Regions from separate parts of the Geobacillus sp. BK01 genome, predicted to be linked through region 1. Evidence: riboswitches for the same ligand, from Rfam matches in the RefSeq annotation. Region 1 holds a riboswitch; each other region holds the start of a gene.
The links. Region 1 has a riboswitch for S-adenosylmethionine ahead of ACTVDO_RS08630 (methionine ABC transporter ATP-binding protein). Riboswitches for the same ligand answer to the same signal wherever they lie in the genome.

Region 1 (3,077 bases):
CCGGCTGGCGCACAAGCTCATTGACCAAGCGGCGAACCCCTTCCGTCCGGCCCATCCCTGGGCCGACAGCGATCGCATCGATCTCAAGGCCGTCCCAATCGGCCGCGCCGGCAAACGCGCCGCCCTCGGCCGGCCATGGCCTACACATCGCTTCCGGCACGCGGTTGGCGACCGCCTCATACACCGTTTCCGGAACAGCCATCGTCACCAGCCCCGCCCCGCTGCGAAGCGCTGCCTTCGCAGCGAGCGTCACCGCGCCGGTCATCGCCTTGGATCCGCCGACGACAAGCAGCTTGCCGTACGTTCCTTTATGCGACGCCCGCTGGCGCTTCGGCATCGTCCCTATGACATCGCGCATTTCCCATACAAACCGGGCGGCCGCCTTCGCCTGCACCGCCGCCGGCGGAATGCCGATCTCCACGACGGTGAGCTCTCCGTAATAATCGGCCGCCGGGAACGTGTACGCCCCGAGCTTCGGACAGTGCACCGTCAGCGTCACATCGGCGCGGACCGCCGTGCCGGCTTCCCCTCCGTCTGCCGGCACCCCACTCGGCACGTCGATCGCATAGACAACCGCCGACGAACGGTTCACTTGCTCGATGATTTCTTTATATGGCGGACGCACGTCCCCCTTGACGCCAATGCCAAGCAGGGCGTCGATGATGACATCATAATGCGGCAAAAGCGCCGCCAACTCCCGCTCTTTTCCTTCGTAGGCGACCCACGAATAACCGGATCGCTCGTACACCTGAAGTGCCGTGCGCGCCGCCCCTTTCACCTTTTCCATTGGCGGAACGAGCCATAAATCTGCTTCATAACCGTAACTTTTCAACATGCGGGCGATGACAATCCCATCCCCGCCGTTGTTGCCCGTGCCGGCGAGCACCGCGACCTTGGCGGCGCGCGGAATCCGCTCCTTCAGCACCCGAAACAGCGCCTGCCCGGCGTTTTCCATCAGCGAGTCGGCGCTAATGCCGATCCGTTCCTCCACTTCCCGGTCAATGGCGTACATTTCCTCGGCCGTTACGATCGGAATCATATGCGTTGCCCCTTTCCTATTGTTTCTTCCTACAGGCATTGTACAATTTTTCCAAACGAAAGACGAGCAAAACGATTTCTCTAGAAACACAACAGTGGAAACGCTTCCTCAAACATTGCTCCAAAAAATATATGTTGACAACAAACGGCCGCCGCATTATGATGAATCTTGTAAAAATTGCATACAGCAAACCGCTTATCGAGAGTGACCGAGGGAACAGGCCCGATGACGTCCGGCAACCTCCCCTTGAGGGAACGGTGCCAATTCCTGCAGAATGGCTTTCATTCTGAAAGATAAGTCGGCAGTTTACATACCGATGCCTCTTTCTGAATGAAAGGGGCATTTTTGTTTGTCAAAAAGCCGCAACCGGCAGGCGGGGGGGAAGAACAAACATGATCGAGATCAAAAACGTGACGAAAATTTACTCGATGAAAAGAAAACAAGTTGTCGCAGTCGATAACGTGTCGCTTACGATTCGCGATGGCGAAATTTTTGGCATTATCGGCTACAGCGGCGCCGGAAAAAGCACGCTGTTGCGCTGCCTAAATGCGTTGGAACGGCCGACATCCGGACGGGTTCTCATCGACGGCACCGATATCACGGCGCTCGACAGTCGGGAATTGCGGCAGGCGCGCCAGAAAATCGGCATGATTTTCCAACACTTTTCATTAGTCAGCTCGAAAACAGTGTTTGAAAACGTCGCTTTTGCCTTAAAGGCGGCAAAAAAACCGAAGGCAGAAATTGAAAAGCGGGTGAATGAATTGCTCGATATGGTCGGTCTGGCGGATAAGCGGGACGCTTACCCGGCACAGCTGAGCGGCGGGCAAAAACAGCGCGTCGGCATCGCCCGGGCGCTTGCCAACAATCCGACCGTCCTCTTGTGCGATGAGGCGACATCAGCACTTGATCCGAGCACCACGAAGTCCATCTTGGAACTGTTGAAAAAAATTAACCGCGAGCTCGGCATTACGATCGTCTTGATCACCCACGAAATGGAAGTGGTCAAACATATATGCGACCGCGTTGCCGTCATGCAAAACGGCAACGTAATTGAACTCGGTACCGTTTACGACCTGTTTACCAATCCGAAAGAGGAATTGACAAAATCGTTTATCCATAGCGTCTTGCATGTTGACTTGCCTGAGCATTTATGGAAAAAGCATACGGGAACGATTGTGAAAATCCAGTTTCAAGGGGAGAGCGCAACGGAAACGATCGTTTCCGATATGTTGCAACAGTGTAAAGTAAAAGGAAATATTTTGCATGCCAAAATTGAGTACATTCAAGACAAACCGCTTGGCATTTTTGTGATGGAACTGATCGGGGAAGCGGACGAAATCAAACGGGCGATGGATTATATCGCCAAACGGACGAACGGATTGGAGGTGATTGCTTATGCTGCTTGATACATTGGCAGGCTTGCTTCCGGAGCTGAATAAGGCGTTTTTTGAAACCATTTATATGGTCGCCATTTCCTTGTTCGTCGCGATCATTGTCGGGCTGCCGCTCGGCGTTTTGCTCTTTGTCACCGACCGCGGCTTATTTTTGGAACATGCCGTTTTGAAATCCGTTCTCGGCTTTCTCGTCAACATGGTTCGGTCGATTCCATTTATCATTTTGCTTGTCGGCCTCTTGCCGCTCACAAAGCTGATCACCGGAACAACGATCGGGCCGACAGCCGCCTCCGTGTCGTTGTCAGTAGCCGCCATTCCGTTTTTTGCCCGGATCGTGGAAACTTCGCTGCGCGAAATTGAAAAAGGAGTCATTGAGGCAGCGGTGGCGGTTGGCGCCACACCGTGGATGATCATTAAAGATGTGCTGCTCCCTGAAGCCCGGCCGGGCATTGTGCAAGGAATTACGATTACAACGATCAGTTTGGTCGGCTATTCGGCGATGGCCGGGATTGTCGGCGGCGGTGGCGTCGGTGATTTAGCCATTCGCTTTGGCTACTACCGCTATGACAATACCGTCATGATCACCACCATTGTCATTTTAATCTGTCTTGTTCAAATCATTCAGTTTGCCGGCGACCGCATCG
Region 2 (3,077 bases), on a different contig from region 1:
ACGATGCTTTCATCTTCTAGTATCGCCATCCCCACACGCGGGGCAAACCATAGGGCGCTTCCGTTTCATTTACGAACCGGAAACAACCTTGTAAAATAAACATGAATCCATGATTTTGCCATGAAAGGAACGAACGCCATGATCTATCCGTACAAAGGAAAAACACCGCAAATCGCCGCCTCCGCCTTCATCGCCGATTATGTGACGATCACCGGCGATGTCGTGATCGGCGAAGAGACGAGCATTTGGTTCGGCACCGTCATCCGCGGCGACGTGGCGCCGACGGTGATCGGCAACCGGGTCAATATCCAAGATAACTCAATTTTGCATCAAAGTCCAAACAATCCGCTCATCATCGAAGACGGGGTGACCGTCGGCCATCAAGTCATTTTGCACAGCGCCATCGTCCGGAAACACGCGCTCATCGGCATGGGCTCGATCATTTTAGACGGCGCGGAAATCGGCGAAGGCGCGTTTATCGGCGCCGGCAGTTTGGTGCCGCCGGGAAAAACAATCCCGCCGAACACGCTCGCCCTCGGCCGGCCGGCTAAAGTCGTCCGCGAGTTGACCGAAGACGACTTCCGCGAAATGGAGCGCATCCGCCGCGAATATGTGGAAAAAGGGCGCTATTACAAAGCGCTGCAACAAGCCGCGCGCCCTCACGAAAAAGAGCTGCCGTGATCCGGCAGCTCTTGTGCTGGTGGTTGTTGGCCGACGCCCGAAACGACCCGCGCATCCGCGCCGTCCGGCCTTACTTGTTCGCCAACGCCAACGCTTGTTCTTTCAACACTGGCGCTTTATCGGTGCGCTCCCACGGCAGGTCGATGTCCGTGCGCCCGAAATGGCCGTAAGCGGCCGTTTGTTTGTAAATCGGACGGCGCAAGTCGAGCATTTTGATGATGCCGGCCGGGCGCAGGTCGAAGTTGTTGCGGACGACTTCAATTAAAATGTCTTCCGACACTTTCCCAGTGCCGAACGTATCAATGGAAATCGATACCGGACGGGCGACGCCGATCGCGTAGGCGAGCTGCACTTCGCACTTGTCGGCGAGTCCGGCTGCAACGATGTTTTTCGCCACATAACGGGCCGCATACGCCGCCGAACGGTCGACTTTCGTCGGGTCTTTGCCCGAGAACGCGCCGCCGCCATGGCGGGCGTAGCCGCCGTACGTGTCGACGATGATTTTCCGCCCCGTCAGCCCGGCATCGCCTTGCGGACCGCCGATGACGAACCGGCCGGTCGGGTTGATGAAATAGTTCGTGTTCTCATCGAGCAATTCTGCCGGCACGACCGGTTTGATGACATGCTCTTTCATGTCGCGCTCGATTTGCTCTTGCGTAATTTCCGGGTGATGCTGCGTCGAAATGACGATCGTATCAACGCGCACCGGTTTGCCGTTTTCATCATATTCGATCGTCACTTGCGTTTTCCCGTCCGGGCGCAAGTATGGCAATACATCCGTTTTGCGCACTTCCGCCAAACGGCGCGCCAGGCGGTGGGCGAGCGCAATCGGCAGCGGCATTAATTCTTCCGTTTCATTGCAGGCGAACCCAAACATAAGCCCTTGGTCGCCGGCCCCGATCGCTTCAATTTCCTCGTCGGTCATCTGACCTTCACGCGCTTCAAGCGCCCGGTCCACCCCCATGGCGATATCCGGCGACTGCTCATCGATCGCGGTCAACACTGCGCACGTATCGGCGTCAAATCCGTATTTGGCGCGCGTATAGCCAATCTCGCGGACCGTATCGCGGACGAGGCGCGGAATGTCGACGTACGTTGACGTCGTAATTTCCCCGCTCACGAGCACCAACCCGGTCGTGACGCTCGTTTCGCACGCAACGCGGGCGTTCGGGTCTTTTTCCAAAATGGCGTCCAAAATGGCATCGGAAATTTGGTCGCAAATTTTATCCGGATGTCCTTCCGTCACAGATTCTGACGTAAACAAGCGGCGTTTGGCTGACATTCGGTTTGTTTCCTCCTCTTGGCGTAATGTGGCGATACGGAACTCATTCCCTGCAATATAAAAAACCTTTCCCTGTCACGGTGAGGAAAGGTCATGGCAATCGTATTGCTTCCTTTCACTCTTATCGTTCAAGGACTGCGCCTTGCCACAGGTTAGCACCATTTCACACATGTACAGTTGTGACGGTTGCTGGGTTTCATCGGGCCTGTCCCTCCACCGGCTCGGGATAAGAGTATCCGTTCAATGACTTATCTTATCGCAATTGGAGGAACAAAGTCAACCGCAGAAGTGAATTTTTTATCATCCCGCACCAAGAAGCCCTGCTTCCACACGCGAGCCCAGACGGAGAAAACATCGGCGCCTGTCCCCGCCGCTCTTTCCCTTGCCTCAACAAGATCAAAAGGAAGCCAAACAGAGCCCCTTTCCTTTGTATAGGAAGTGATGTCCATCTAAACGTGGCGCTTGCGGCTGCATCCTTGAACAAGGCGGAGCGGATCCGGCAAACGTATTGCCGGTTTGCTAAGGCCGACTGGCTGCGGGACGCACACGGGCGGCTTCCACGGGGCGGGTCTTTCGAATCTTCTACTCTTTTAACGCCGGGATAGGCCAAGAGCGTTCAAAATCTGAAAAATAGGCAAAATAAGTTCAAAAAAACCTACACAATTAGTATGGACTATTAATAAAAATGTGTTATACTATTTTCAAGAGTGATTACAAAAAGAAGGCAGGTTGTGAACATGGGGATTGCCAAGATGACGAATAAACTGGCGTTGCTGCTGCAAAAACCGTACGTGCACCATCAGCTGTCCGTCGCCGAGCTCGTCGAGAAAGTATTGCAACGGAACGAAGGGCGGCTGACCCATACCGGCGCGGTCGCCGTCACGACCGGCAAGTACACGGGGCGGTCGCCGAAAGACAAATACATCGTCGAAGAGCCGTCCACAAAGCAAACGATCGACTGGGGCCCGGTCAACCAGCCGATGGCGCCGGAGACGTTTGACAAACTGTATGACAAAGTGCTGGATTATTTAATGAAACAAGACGAACTGTTCGTCTTTAAAGGCTTTGCCGGCGCCGATCCGAAATCGCGGCTGCCGATTCAAGTCGTGAACGA
Region 3 (3,077 bases), on a different contig from region 1:
CTAGGCGTACCGAAGGCGATGCTTCCCGAGGTGCGTCCATCGTCGGAAGTGTACGCCAAAACCGTTCCGCACCATTTCTTCGGCGTCGAGGTGCCGATCGCCGGGGCGGCGGGCGACCAACAGGCGGCGTTGTTCGGGCAGGCGTGCTTTCGGGAAGGAATGGCGAAAAACACGTACGGCACCGGCTGCTTTATGCTCATGAACACCGGAGAAAAAGCGGTTAAGTCGAAACACGGGCTGCTCACCACGATCGCCTGGGGCATCGACGGCAAAGTCGAGTATGCGCTTGAAGGCAGCATTTTCGTTGCCGGTTCGGCCATTCAATGGTTGCGCGACGGCTTGCGGATGATCAAAACCGCAGCGGACAGCGAGGCGTACGCCGACAAAGTGGAATCGACCGACGGGGTGTATGTCGTCCCGGCATTCGTCGGGCTTGGCACGCCGTATTGGGACAGCGATGTGCGCGGCGCGGTGTTCGGCCTTACGCGCGGCACGACGAAGGAGCATTTCATCCGCGCGACGTTGGAATCGCTCGCGTATCAGACGAAAGATGTGCTTGCCGCTATGGAAGCCGATTCCGGCATCTCGCTGACGACGTTGCGCGTCGACGGTGGGGCGGTGAGAAACAACTTTCTTATGCAGTTCCAGAGCGATTTGCTGGCCGTGCCCGTGGAGCGGCCGGTTGTGAATGAAACGACCGCGCTTGGGGCAGCGTATTTGGCAGGGCTGGCCGTCGGCTACTGGGATAGCCGTGAGGATATTGCCGTTCAGTGGCAGCTTGAGCGCTGCTTTGAGCCGAAGATGGCGGACGACAAGCGGACGGCGCTCTATGAAGGTTGGAAAAAAGCGGTGCAGGCGGCGATGGCGTTTAAATAACAACGAGAAAACGGATGCCCTCAGCAAGGGTGTCCGTTTTTTTATGGTGGAAAACGGGAGGGCGGCTGACTGTTCGGCGGTGGAAATGAACTCCAGTGCAGACACTAGCCCACTTCGATCTGTCAGTGAGCGGCTTTTGAAGAGAGAACGGAATATAAAATTATCTTATAAAACTATGTGCTAAATATTCAATGAGAACTTAAACGCAATGACAGTTAAGAAATGAAACGACATGCCGTTTTATTTATGTTTGAATATCAGGCAGGCAATGCCGCAGGGAAGCCTAAATAGACAAAACAAACAAAAACGTTGTCGCTTTTGTCCACTTGTGGTAACATAAGAAGTAAATTACATACGTCTTATCAAGAGTGGGCGAGAGAACGGGCTTGATGACCCCACAGCAACCTGCCGCTGGCAAGGTGCTAACACCCGCAAAGCGGTTTCGCTTTGGATGATAAGAACGGCTTCCCCCTTTCGCGTCATTCCGAGGCGAAAGGGGGTTTTTTATGGATGGGAGGTGAGGGAAAGCAGTGGCGGAACGATATTCGCTTCGCGACTGCATGGCGGCGCATTTGCCAGCTGCGGCGTTTGCTGTTCATGTCATGCGCTGTGTGCAGGCGGAACTCATCCGGCTTGATCCGCAGGCGGTGGCGCATGTCGACCGCGGGGGGAAGTATATTCATTTGTATGGGGAGGTACGCGGAACGGCGTTTTCTGTTCTGCTGACCGTCGATGAGGCAGACGAATGGAGGGCAGCCGGTCCGTACGCCCTTGACCGCTACATATGGACCGAACTTGCGAAAAAAGGGATTCGGCCGATGCAATGGACGCCGTACTTGCAGGCGGTGTTTTTCACTTCATGACAGAAAGGGAGAAGCAACAGATGGCAGTGAAAAAATTTGAACATGTCGGCATTCAAGTCAAAGACATCGAGGCATCAAAGGCATTTTACCAAAACGTCGTCGGCCTTGAGCTGTTAAGCGAAATGATCCATACGAACGGGACGATGAAACTGGCGTTTTTAGGAATCGATGGTTCGATCATCGTCGAACTGATCGAAGGGTACAACCCAAACTTGCCAACCGAAGGAAAAGTGCACCATGTAGCGTTTACGGTGGAAGGCATTGAGCAGGAAAAAGAACGGCTTCAATCGCTTGATGTGTCGCTTGTATGGGAAGATATTACCGAGCTCCCGAACGGGGCGAAATATTTATTTTTCCTCGGTCCGGACGGCGAATGGATCGAATTTTACGAGCCAGGACAATGAACGGAAGGGAAGGCGGCCATGCCGATGGCCGCCTTTTGTCGCGGCGGCGCGGTTTAGCCGTGGAAGAAGGAAAAGGAGCGGTGCATCGCGTATATATAAAGGGGGAGAGGAGGAGAACAGATGGAGCCGCAAGTCATTCGCGCCATTCAAGACGACTACCCGGATGAATTCGCCTGGTGCTACGGCTGCGGACGGCTGAATGAGCAAGGCCATCATTTCCGCACCGGCTGGGACGGGGACAAAACGGTGACCGTCTATACGCCGCGCCCGGAACATACGGCGATTCCCGGGTTTGTGTACGGCGGGCTGATCGCCTCGCTCATCGACTGCCACGGCACCGGTTCCGCGGCGCTGGCCTTGCATCGGAAAAACGGCCATGAGCCGGGAAGCGGGGAAACGCCGCCGCGTTTCGTCACCGCGTCGCTTCATGTTGACTTTGTCAAGCCGACGCCGCATGGCGTGCCGCTTGTCGCCGTCGGAACGGTGACGGAGATTCATCCGAAAAAATGGCAAGTGGACACCGAAGTGTTCGCCAACGGCGAACGATGCGCCAGCGGGCAAGTCATAGCGGTCGTCATGCCGAAAACATTTGTCCGCGCTTGATCCAGCAACGAAAAGCGCCGGAGAGCTGCTGTGTTTAACAGCGCTTTCTCCGGCGTTTGGCCGCCGATGTCCTCTCGTCCTCACTTCGCTGCTGTTTCGTCTTGAGTTTAGGAGGCGACCCGTCGCGTCACGGTTTGTCCATGACGAGCACCGACGATGTAGCGCTCGCTACTTCTTTGCCGTTTTGCCGGACGACAGCAGTCACATAGGCGATGGTTTTCCCGAACTTTTCCACTCTTGCTTCGATTTCAGCTTCCCCCACTGCTGCCGGGCGGTGAAATGTCGTCTGCAAGTTGATGGAGGCGAGCAGTTGGTCATCGCGAAGCAAAGT

Region 2: linked by a shared signal. The riboswitch ahead of metK (methionine adenosyltransferase) and the one ahead of ACTVDO_RS08630 (methionine ABC transporter ATP-binding protein) in region 1 are both predicted to bind S-adenosylmethionine.
Region 3: linked by a shared signal. The riboswitch ahead of ACTVDO_RS08050 (hypothetical protein) and the one ahead of ACTVDO_RS08630 (methionine ABC transporter ATP-binding protein) in region 1 are both predicted to bind S-adenosylmethionine.

What each region holds. Positions count from the first base shown of each region.
Region 1 is NZ_JBQPTH010000006.1:80,152-83,228, forward strand. Features, by position in the region: gene ACTVDO_RS08625 (bifunctional ADP-dependent NAD(P)H-hydrate dehydratase/NAD(P)H-hydrate epimerase) at 1-1,039, opposite strand, end outside; SAM riboswitch class I at 1,232-1,339, shown strand; gene ACTVDO_RS08630 (methionine ABC transporter ATP-binding protein) at 1,432-2,445, shown strand; gene ACTVDO_RS08635 (methionine ABC transporter permease) at 2,435-3,077, shown strand, end outside.
Region 2 is NZ_JBQPTH010000021.1:25,277-28,353, forward strand. Features, by position in the region: gene ACTVDO_RS14955 (tetraprenyl-beta-curcumene synthase family protein) at 1-13, opposite strand, end outside; gene ACTVDO_RS14960 (gamma carbonic anhydrase) at 139-681, shown strand; gene metK (methionine adenosyltransferase) at 752-1,963, opposite strand; SAM riboswitch class I at 2,082-2,196, opposite strand; gene pckA (phosphoenolpyruvate carboxykinase (ATP)) at 2,701-3,077, shown strand, end outside.
Region 3 is NZ_JBQPTH010000005.1:196,892-199,968, forward strand. Features, by position in the region: gene glpK (glycerol kinase GlpK) at 1-876, shown strand, start outside; SAM riboswitch class I at 1,233-1,337, shown strand; gene ACTVDO_RS08050 (hypothetical protein) at 1,407-1,739, shown strand; gene ACTVDO_RS08055 (VOC family protein) at 1,760-2,143, shown strand; gene ACTVDO_RS08060 (PaaI family thioesterase) at 2,264-2,746, shown strand; gene ACTVDO_RS08065 (PaaI family thioesterase) at 2,874-3,077, opposite strand, start outside.